3 linked regions of the Duganella dendranthematis genome follow. The main gene of each other region encodes a partner of the protein of the gene in region 3 in a complex. Links are inferred from orthologs where the notes say so. Each region holds a gene or a part of one and is shown on either strand. Other genes may lie near its edges.

Region 1 (3,116 bases), 3.5 Mb from region 3 along the record:
GCGGTCGGCAGCACCATGCTGACCATCCCTCTGGTCCACCCCAAGCTGCACCGTGCACAGAATCGCGGGCTGGTTGGCCAGGCAAGTTAGGAGACAGAGACCATGGCACGCATAGGATTGAGCAAATCGGAAGTCAAGGCCAGCCGCGACCAGTTGCTGGCCGAGGGACGCTATCCGTCCGTCGATGCGGTGCGGGCCGCGCTGGGTACCGGCTCGAAGTCGACCATTCACCGCCATCTGAAGGAACTGAGCGACGAAGACGGCCAGCCCGGCATCAAGCGGGACGACACGGCGCGCAGCCTGCAAGTGATGGTGGAACAACTGGCCGGCCAGTTGCACGATGATGCCGAACGCCGCTACCGCGCGCTGTACGCCGCGCATCAGCTGGCCATGCAGGAAAAGGAGCAGGAGCTGGCCGCGTTACGAGAAACAGTCGAGCGGCTGCAATTACGCGTGGACGAGCTGGAAATCGACGCCTACGCCAGCCAGCCGCACGATCATGGCTTCGGCAACTTCAGCCACCTGTACGCCAGTTCGCGTGGCGGCTTGAACGACAGCACGGCCTTCAGCATGGTGCTGTCCGGCGGCCGCTCGTCGGTGTTTGACGTCGACAGCCGGCCGATCCACTACAAGGTGTGAGTGGCGCGTGACGAGCGCAGCGCGGCGCCGAGGATTTCTTCAATCCTCAGCCTGGCGCGCTGGCCGCTCTCGTCATCCGGGAAATGCACGCCGATGCCCTGCGCCTTGTTGTTGTGCGCGCCGGGCGGCGTGATCCAGGCGACCTTGCCGGCGATCGGGTATTTGTTGGGGTCGTCCATCAGCGCCAGGATCAGATAAATCTCGTCGCCGAGCTTGTACGGTTTCTGGGTCGGCACGAACATGCCGCCGTTTTTCAGGAACGGCATATAGGCCGCGTACAACGCGGCCTTTTCCTTGATTGCCAGCGATAGCACCGTCGGCCGTGGCGTCATGGGCACGGTGTTCGGGTCGAGTGGGCTGGCAGCGGACATTCCTTACCTTTCAGGCGCAGCAGCTGGCGTAATCCAGCAGCATCTCTTCCAAAAACAGCTTGGGCGACAGCGGGTGATCGGCCGTCGCGCGGCGTTCGTTCGCGCTCTTGATTGCTGCCAGCAGACGGCTGACGTGAATCTTGTCGGCCAGGCTGGCCAGCTCTTTCTGGTAGCGCGGATAATACCGGATGTTACCTGCCAGTTTGTACGAAAACACATCGTAAAGCCAGCGCTGCAACCAGGACGCGGGGCCGCTCAGTGGCACTTTCTGCAACTTGTCGGCGACTTTCAACGCGCCTTCCACACTTGGATGTGCCAGCAGTTGCAGCAGCGTTTCCAGCTCCTCGCGGCTGCCGGCTTCCGCCTGCGCCATCGCCGCCAGCGGCGCGCCGCCCTGCTCGCGCAGCCAGCTGTCGGCATCCGGCACGCCCTGCTCCTTGAGCCAGGCCAGCGCTTCGGCGTGGTTCGGCATCGGCAAAGCAAACTTGCGGCAGCGCGACAAAATGGTCGGCAGCAACCGGTCCAGGCTATTGGACGCCAGCAGGAACACGGTGCCCGGCGGCGGCTCTTCCAGCGTCTTCAGCAAGGCATTGGAGGCTGGCGTATTCAGCGCTTCGGCCGGATACAGCACCACCACCCGCAAACCCTGGCGGTGAGTGGAAATATTCATGAAATCCGCCAGTGCGCGGATCTGCTCGATCTTGATTTCCTTGGACGGCGTCTTCGACTTGGCGGCCTTCTTGCTCTCGCCCTCACCCTCCTCGTCGGCGGCCGGTTCATCCTCCATCGACTCGGGCCGCACGCGACGGTAATCCGGATGATTGTGCTGCGAGAACCAGCCGCACGACGCGCAAGTGCCGCAGGCATGGCCGTCCGGCTGCACGTTCTCACACAGCAGGCCTTGCGCGAATTGCTCGATGAAATCGGCCTTGCCTATCCCGGCGGCGCCGTGGAACAGGATGGCGTGCGGCATGCGCGGGCGCAGCGTTTGCAGCTGCTGCCACGACGATTCCTGCCACGGGTAGATGGAATGACTCATTATTCAGTATTCTATTTCAAAAGAACGCGTCCAGGATCGCGGCAATTTGCTGCTGTATCTCGGCGATGCTCCGGGTCGAGTCGATCACGCGGAAGCGCTGCGGGAACTCGGCCGCGCGGCGCAGGTACTCGGTGCGGGTGGCAGCGAAGAAGTCGCTCTTTTCCTGCTCGAACTTGTCCAGTTCGCGGGTGGCATCCAGGCGCGCGCGCGCCACGTCCAGCGGCACGTCGAACAACAGCGTCAGGTCCGGCTGCCGCTCGGGATGCACCCACTGCTCCAGCGCGTCCAGCTTGGCCAGGCTCATGCCGCGGCCGCCGCCCTGGTAGGCGAAGCTGGAATCGGTAAACCGGTCGGAGATGACCCAGGCGCCGCGCGCCAGCGCCGGTTCGATGACTTGCGCCAGGTGTTCGCGGCGGCTGGCGAACACCAGTAAGGCTTCGGTTTCCAGATGCATTTTTTCGTGCAGCACGATCTCGCGCAGTTTTTCGCCCAGCGGCGTGCCGCCCGGTTCGCGGGAGCTGACCAGCTCGACGCCGCGCTGCTTGATGTAATCGCTGACGAAGGCAATGTGCGTGGACTTGCCGGCGCCGTCGATGCCTTCGAAGGTGATGAATTTACCCATTTACTCTTATCGTTGATACTGGTTGACTGCCCGATTGTGGTCGTTCAGGTTGTCCGAGAACTGGCTGGTGCCGTTGCCCTTGGAGACGAAATACAGCGCGGCGGTCTTGGCCGGCGACAGCGCCGCCATCAGCGACTGCACGCCCGGCAGCGCGATCGGGGTCGGCGGCAAGCCGGCGCGCGTATAGGTATTGTAAGGGGTGTCGGTCTCCAGATCCTTTTTGCGGATCTTGCCATCATATTTCAGGCCCATGCCGTAGATCACGGTCGGATCGGTCTGCAGCAGCATGCCCAGCTTGAGGCGGTTGACGAATACGCCGGCAATCATGGCGCGCTCCGACTTCTGGCCGGTTTCCTTTTCGACGATGGAGGCCATGGTCAGCGCCTCATACGGATTCTTGTACGGCAGCGCTGGATCGCGCTTGGCCCAGGCGTCGGCCAGGCGG
Region 2 (2,982 bases), 170 kb from region 3 along the record:
AATTTGTCGTACTTTCCTCACGGCAATGCACATATTTTTCGTATTTATCAACTAAAAAATGCCGCGAAATCAACGACTTCGCGGCATTTGTAACTAAAAGGCAAGGAAAAGGGCTTACGCCTTGGCTTCGCCGCCCAGTGCTTCCACCACGTCGGCCATCAGCTTGGCCAGTTCGCCGGTCATCAGCATGAAATCGCCGTCGAAGCGCTCGTCGTCATTGCGCACGCCGGCGTCTTTTTCGCTCAGCACGTCGAGTGGCTTGACGCCCTTGATCGCCAGCGATTCGGTCAGCACGAAGGAAATCTTGCTGTCCCAGGTCATGGCCAGGCGGGTGCACTGCTTGCCGGCGGCGATGTGGCGGCGCACTTCTTCCGGGTCCAGCGAATGCTTGACGTAACGTACCGCCGCCTTGCTCTCGCCGGTGGCGCGCAGTTCGGTGTCCATGTCGACCGTGAAACCGGCCGGCGCTTCATCGGTTTGCAGCCATTCGGTCATCACGCCCACCGGCGAGCGCTGCACGCGCAGGCTTTCCAGCGGCATGCGGTCGACCGCTTTCAACAGCAGCTTGATGACTTCGTCGGCCTTGGCCGGGCTGGCGGCATCCACCACCAGCCAGCCGTTGACCGGGTCGATCCAGGTCCAGACGTTGCCGCGGATCGAGAACGCGCGCGGCAGCAGTTCGTCGGCCACGCGCTCCTTCAGTTCCTTCATGGCCTTCTTGCCCGGCGCAAAGCCCTGGGCTTCTTCCATTTCGGCGGCGCGCGCCTTAGCGACTTGGTTGATGACGCTGGACGGCAGCAATTTTTTTTCGGTGCCGAGCACGATCAGCATCTGCTTGTTGACCACGTGCACCAGGCCGCCGTTAGGACGGGGCTTGTCCCAGCCCTGGCGCAGCAGCTCGTTGCTGCTGGCCGGCGTGAACGCATTCGACGACAGCGCTTCTTCCAGTTGTTCGGGAGTGTAGGCCCAAGGGGCCGGCAGACGGTAAATCTGTAGATTCTTGAACCACATAAAGTTGACTGGCCTTGTTTCGGAAATTGCAAAAGGAGCGCCATTTTACACGCTGCCGCAGCCCTGGTCTCAGGCGAATAGATCGCCCTGCACCGGCTGTTGCGCGCTGGCCATGGCGCCGGGAGGTTCGAGCGTGCTGGCACGCACGCCCAGCAGGCGCAGCTTGCGCTGCAGCGGCACCCGCTTCAGGCATTCGCGCGCCGCCTGCAGGATCGCGGCCGGTTCGGCCACCGCCTGCGGCAGCGTCACGTTGCGGCTGACGATCTGGAAATCGTCGTACCGCAGCTTGATGCTGATGGTGCGGCTGACGTAATCCTTGCGCTTCAGATCGTCCGCCAGCCGCTCGCACAGCGTCGTCAGGATGCCGGACAAGGTGGCCCGGTCCTGGCGCGCATGAAGGTCGCGCTCGAAGGTGGTTTCGCGCGACATCGACTTGCTCTCGCGGCTGGTGGAAATTTCGCGCTCGTCAATCCCCTGCGCCACCCGCGCCAGCCACGCCGCGTAATGCGCGCCGAAATAATCCTGCAACAAGCCCTGGTCGGCCTGCGCCAGCTGGCCCACCGTCTCGATGCCCAGCGAGGCCAGCTTTTCGGTGGCCTTGGGGCCGATGCCGTTGACCTTGCGCACGCCCAGCGGCCAGATGCGGGTGGGAATATCGTCAAAGCCCAGCAGCGTCAGGCCGTTCGGCTTGTCCAGATCCGAACAGATTTTCGACAGCAGCTTGTTGGGCGTGATGCCGACCGAACAGGTGAGACCGGTGGCGTCCTGCACCGCCTGCTTGATGCGGGCGCCGATCTCCTGCGTCTCGCCATCCACATGGGTCAGGTCGACGAAGATTTCATCGATGCCGCGGTCTTCGATATCCGGCGCGATGCTGGCCACCGCCTGCTTGAACAGGCGCGAATAATGGCGGTAAGAGTCAAAGTTGGCCGGCAGCAGGATGGCGTCCGGCGCCAGCTTGGCCGCCTTCATCATGCCCATCGCCGAACCGACACCAAACGCGCGCGCCTCGTAGGTGGCGGTGGTGATGACGCCGCGGCCGACGTAATCGCGCAGGCGCTTGAAGACGTACGAGCCATCGTCACGCTGCTCGGGATCGTAGCCGCGGCCGCCGATTACCACCGGCTGGCCGCGCAGCTGCGGATAGCGCAACAACTCCACTGACGCAAAGAAAGCGTCCATGTCGATATGGGCAATGCGGCGCGCGGTGTCGGCCATAATACACAAATAATACTGTAAATACGTACAGTATCCACCGAAAATCGCCGGCATGCAAGTTGCCAATGCTACACTCGTTGCATGACCAGATGCCTGTCCACTTTGTTGATAGCTTTATGGCTGTCATTCACTGCTGCGCAGGCGGTGCCGCTGGACCCTGCCTGCCCACCGGCGCGGGTTGGCGTCAGCGATCTCGGTTATTCATCCTACCTCGACGGCACGGTGATTCGCGGCAGTAATATCGACGTGCTGGCCGAAATCCAGCTGCGCAGCGGCTGCCAGCTCAACGTGCGCTGGTATCCGCGCAGCCGCCAGCAAGCGCTGTTCTTAAGCAATGAACTGGAAATGACCGGCGCCTCGCTACGCACGGCCGAGCGTGACCGCTACGGCACCTGGCTGCCTTACACCTGGACCCGCTTCGAACTGGTTCTGCTGGGAACGGACGCCGGCAAGTTCCGCAGCCTGGCCGACTTCGTCGAGCACAGTACCGCGCGCCTGAACATCACGCGCGGCATCTTCTACACCGCCGACGCGCAGCGTCAGCTGGACCGGCTGCAGCAGCAAGGCCGGCTCGAATATGTCAGCGATTTCGGCGTGGTGTTCCGCAAGATCAAGGCCGGCCGCGCCGAAGGCACGCTGGCCCCGGCCACCATCCACCTGCTGAACCAGCGCCTGTTCGGCCTGACCGCCAAGATGAGCGCGACCCCGGTCAGCGAATCGCCGCGCATGATGGTCGGCCTGTACGTATCGAAG
Region 3 (3,096 bases):
ATCCAGGTGGCGAATAATCCGGGCGTGTCGTACAACCCGCTGTTCTTCTACGGCGGCGTCGGCCTGGGTAAGACCCACTTGATCCATGCCATCGGCAACCAGGTGATGGCCGACCAGCCGGGCGCGCGCATCCGCTACATCCACGCCGAGCAGTACGTGCGCGACGTGGTGACCGCTTACCAGCGCAAGGGTTTCGACGACTTCAAGCATTACTACCACTCGCTGGACATGCTGCTGATCGATGATATTCAATTCTTCGGCGGCAAGAGCCGTACGCAGGAAGAATTCTTCTACGCGTTCGAAGCCCTGATCGCCGCCAAGAAACAGATCATCATCACCTCGGACACCTATCCGAAAGAGATCACCGGCATGGATGACCGCCTGATCTCGCGCTTCGACTCCGGCCTGACGGTCGCCATCGAACCGCCGGAGCTGGAAATGCGGGTGGCGATTCTGCTCAAGAAAGCCAAGCAGGAAGGCGTGACCTTCTCGGATGACGTCGCCTTCTTCGTGGCCAAACACCTGCGCTCCAACGTGCGCGAGCTGGAAGGCGCGCTGCGCAAGATCCTGGCGTACTCGCGCTTCCACGGCAAGGACATCACGATCGACATCGTGAAAGAAGCGCTGAAAGACCTGCTGTCGGTACAGAACCGCCAGATTTCGGTGGAAAACATCCAGAAAACCGTGGCCGACTTCTTCAACATCAAGGTGGCGGACATGTACTCGAAACGCCGGCCGGCCAACATCGCCCGCCCGCGCCAGATCGCCATGTACCTGGCCAAGGAGCTGACGCAGAAATCGCTGCCGGAAATCGGCGAACTGTTCGGCGGCCGCGACCACACCACCGTGCTGCACGCGGTGCGCAAGATCGCCCTCGACCGCACCAAAAATCCGGAATGCAACCACGAATTGCACGTTCTGGAGCAAACACTCAAGGGCTAGCCGGAGACAGGCTTTGGCTTTATCATTTAGTCAAACCTGTCCGCCTGCTCACAAGGCAAAAGTATCAAAAAACATCATTAAATTTTTACTGAGGATAAGCTATGCAATTGGTCAAAACCACCCGTGATACGCTACTCCGGCCACTGCAGATCGTGAGTGGTATTGTCGAGCGTCGGCACACTATGCCGATTCTGGCCAATATCCTCATCCGCAAAGAGGGCGAGAGCGTATCCTTCCTGTCGACCGACACCGAAGTCCAGATCACCACCATCGCCGAGATCGGCTCCGGCGCCGATGTCACCGGCACCACCGTGGCCGCGCGCAAGCTGCTCGACATCCTGCGTGCGCTGCCGGAATCGGGCGACGTCACCATCACGCTGCAAAACAAGCGCCTGGCCGTGGCCTCGGGCAAATCGCGCTTCGCGCTGCAAACCCTGGCGGCGGAAGAATTCCCGACCGTGCAGCAGGCCGACAGCTACAGCGCCACCGTCACGCTGCCGCAGAAAACCCTGAAGCACCTGTTCAACATGGTGCACTTCTCGATGGCCCAGCAGGACATCCGCTACTACCTGAACGGCCTGCTCCTGGTCCTGGACGGCAACAACGTGATCGCCGTGGCCACCGACGGCCACCGTCTGGCGTTCTGCCAGGTCGAGACCGAGCAATCGTTCGCGCGCCAGGAAGTCATCATCCCGCGCAAGACCATCATCGAACTGCAGCGCCTGCTGGAAGAAAACGACGAGCCGGTGCAGCTGGACATCGCCGCTAACCAGGTCAAGCTGACCTTCGCCGACATCGAGCTGATCTCGAAACTGGTGGAAGGCAAGTTCCCCGACTACACGCGGGTGATCCCGAAGGGCTACAAGAACGAATTCACGATCGGCCGCGATGAGCTGCTGCGCTCGCTGCAGCGCGCCGCCATCATGACCAGCGACAAATTCAAGGGCGTGCGCTGCATCATCGCGCCGGGCGTCATGAAGATCAGCTCGACCAACGCCGACCAGGAAGAAGCGGTCGAAGAACTGGAAATCGACTACGGCGGCGACAGCGTCGATATCGGCTTCAACGTCACCTACCTGCTGGACGTGCTGAACAACCTGAAATGCGACCAGATCAACATCGCGCTGGGCGACTCGAACTCGTCGGCGCTGATCTCGATCCCGGAAAACACCGACTTCAAGTACGTCGTCATGCCGATGCGCATTTAATCGCACCACCGCCGTCGCCCCGGCGCCCGCCGGGGCCCAGAGAACGCATGCTCAGCATGGATTCCCGCCGCTGCGGGAATGACGTCCCAGTAATACACGCATATTGATTGAGAAAGCAGCACATGTCCGAAGAGAATGCAGTCCCCGCGGTAAAGAATGATGAATACGGCGCCTCCTCGATCCAGATCCTGGAAGGTCTGGAAGCAGTCCGCAAACGTCCCGGCATGTACATCGGCGACACCTCGGACGGCACCGGTCTGCACCACCTGGTGTTTGAGGTGCTGGACAACTCGATCGACGAATCGCTGGCCGGCTATTGCACCGAAATCCACGTCACCATCCACTCCGACAACTCGATCTCGATCACCGACAACGGCCGCGGCATCCCGGTCGGCCTGAAAATGGACGACAAGCACGAGCCGAAGCGCTCGGCGGCCGAAATTGTGCTGACCGAACTGCACGCCGGCGGCAAGTTCGACCAGAACTCGTACAAGGTCTCCGGCGGCCTGCACGGCGTCGGCGTGTCGTGCGTCAACGCCCTGTCCAAACTGCTACGCGTGACCATCCGCCGCGACGGCAAAGTGCACGAAATGGAATTCGTGCGCGGCGTGGCGCAAGACCGCCAGCTGGAAACCCGCGACGGCGTGCTGGTGTCGCCGATCAAGGTCATCGGCGAAACCGACAAGCGCGGCACCGACGTCCACTTCTGGGCCGACGAAGAAATCTTCACCCACGTCGAATTCCACTACGAAATCCTGGCCAAGCGCATCCGCGAACTGTCGTTCCTGAATAACGGCGTCAACATCAAGCTGACCGACCAGCGCACCGGCAAGGAAGAACTGTTCGCGTTCGAAGGCGGCACACGCGGCTTCGTCGAATACATCAACAAAGCCAAGACCGTGCTGCACCCGACCGTGTTCCAGGCCACCGGCGACCGCATGTCGGA

Evidence for each region.
Region 1: the proteins of dnaN (region 3) and HH213_RS25470 are in contact, whole or in part, in a cryo-EM structure (PDB 8GIZ), measured with the Escherichia coli proteins. The link is inferred for Duganella dendranthematis from one-to-one orthologs.
Region 2: the proteins of dnaN (region 3) and dinB are in contact, whole or in part, in a solved structure (PDB 1OK7), measured with the Escherichia coli proteins. The link is inferred for Duganella dendranthematis from one-to-one orthologs.

Annotation. Positions count from the first base shown.
Region 1 is NZ_CP051684.1:5,565,450-5,568,565, reverse strand. Bases 36-2,996 are described here. They hold HH213_RS25470 (DNA polymerase III subunit delta'), read right to left. Parts: upstream 2,050-2,996; coding sequence 1,021-2,049; downstream 36-1,020. Other genes in these bases: mltG (endolytic transglycosylase MltG), read right to left, coding at 2,678-2,996; tmk (dTMP kinase), read right to left, coding at 2,066-2,671; HH213_RS25475 (PilZ domain-containing protein), read right to left, coding at 627-1,010; HH213_RS25480 (DNA-binding protein), read left to right, coding at 103-639; HH213_RS25485 (cation:proton antiporter), read left to right, coding at 36-90. In the rest of the region: more of HH213_RS25485, read left to right, coding at 1-35; more of mltG, read right to left, coding at 2,997-3,116. UniProt on the Escherichia coli protein: Part of the beta sliding clamp loading complex, which hydrolyzes ATP to load the beta clamp onto primed DNA to form the DNA replication pre-initiation complex.
Region 2 is NZ_CP051684.1:2,206,342-2,209,323, forward strand. The notes cover bases 156-2,982. They hold dinB (DNA polymerase IV), read right to left. Parts: upstream 2,230-2,982; coding sequence 1,081-2,229; downstream 156-1,080. Other genes in these bases: HH213_RS10075 (recombination-associated protein RdgC), read right to left, coding at 156-1,011; HH213_RS10085 (substrate-binding periplasmic protein), read left to right, coding at 2,332-2,982. Also shown: more of HH213_RS10075, read right to left, coding at 115-155. UniProt on the Escherichia coli protein: Poorly processive, error-prone DNA polymerase involved in translesion repair and untargeted mutagenesis. Copies undamaged DNA at stalled replication forks, which arise in vivo from mismatched or misaligned primer ends.
Region 3 is NZ_CP051684.1:2,040,740-2,043,835, forward strand. The notes cover bases 156-3,096. They hold dnaN (DNA polymerase III subunit beta), read left to right. Parts: upstream 156-1,043; coding sequence 1,044-2,150; downstream 2,151-3,096. Other genes in these bases: dnaA (chromosomal replication initiator protein DnaA), read left to right, coding at 156-942; gyrB (DNA topoisomerase (ATP-hydrolyzing) subunit B), read left to right, coding at 2,273-3,096. Outside these bases: more of dnaA, read left to right, coding at 1-155. UniProt on the Escherichia coli protein: Confers DNA tethering and processivity to DNA polymerases and other proteins. Acts as a clamp, forming a ring around DNA (a reaction catalyzed by the clamp-loading complex) which diffuses in an ATP-independent manner freely and bidirectionally along dsDNA.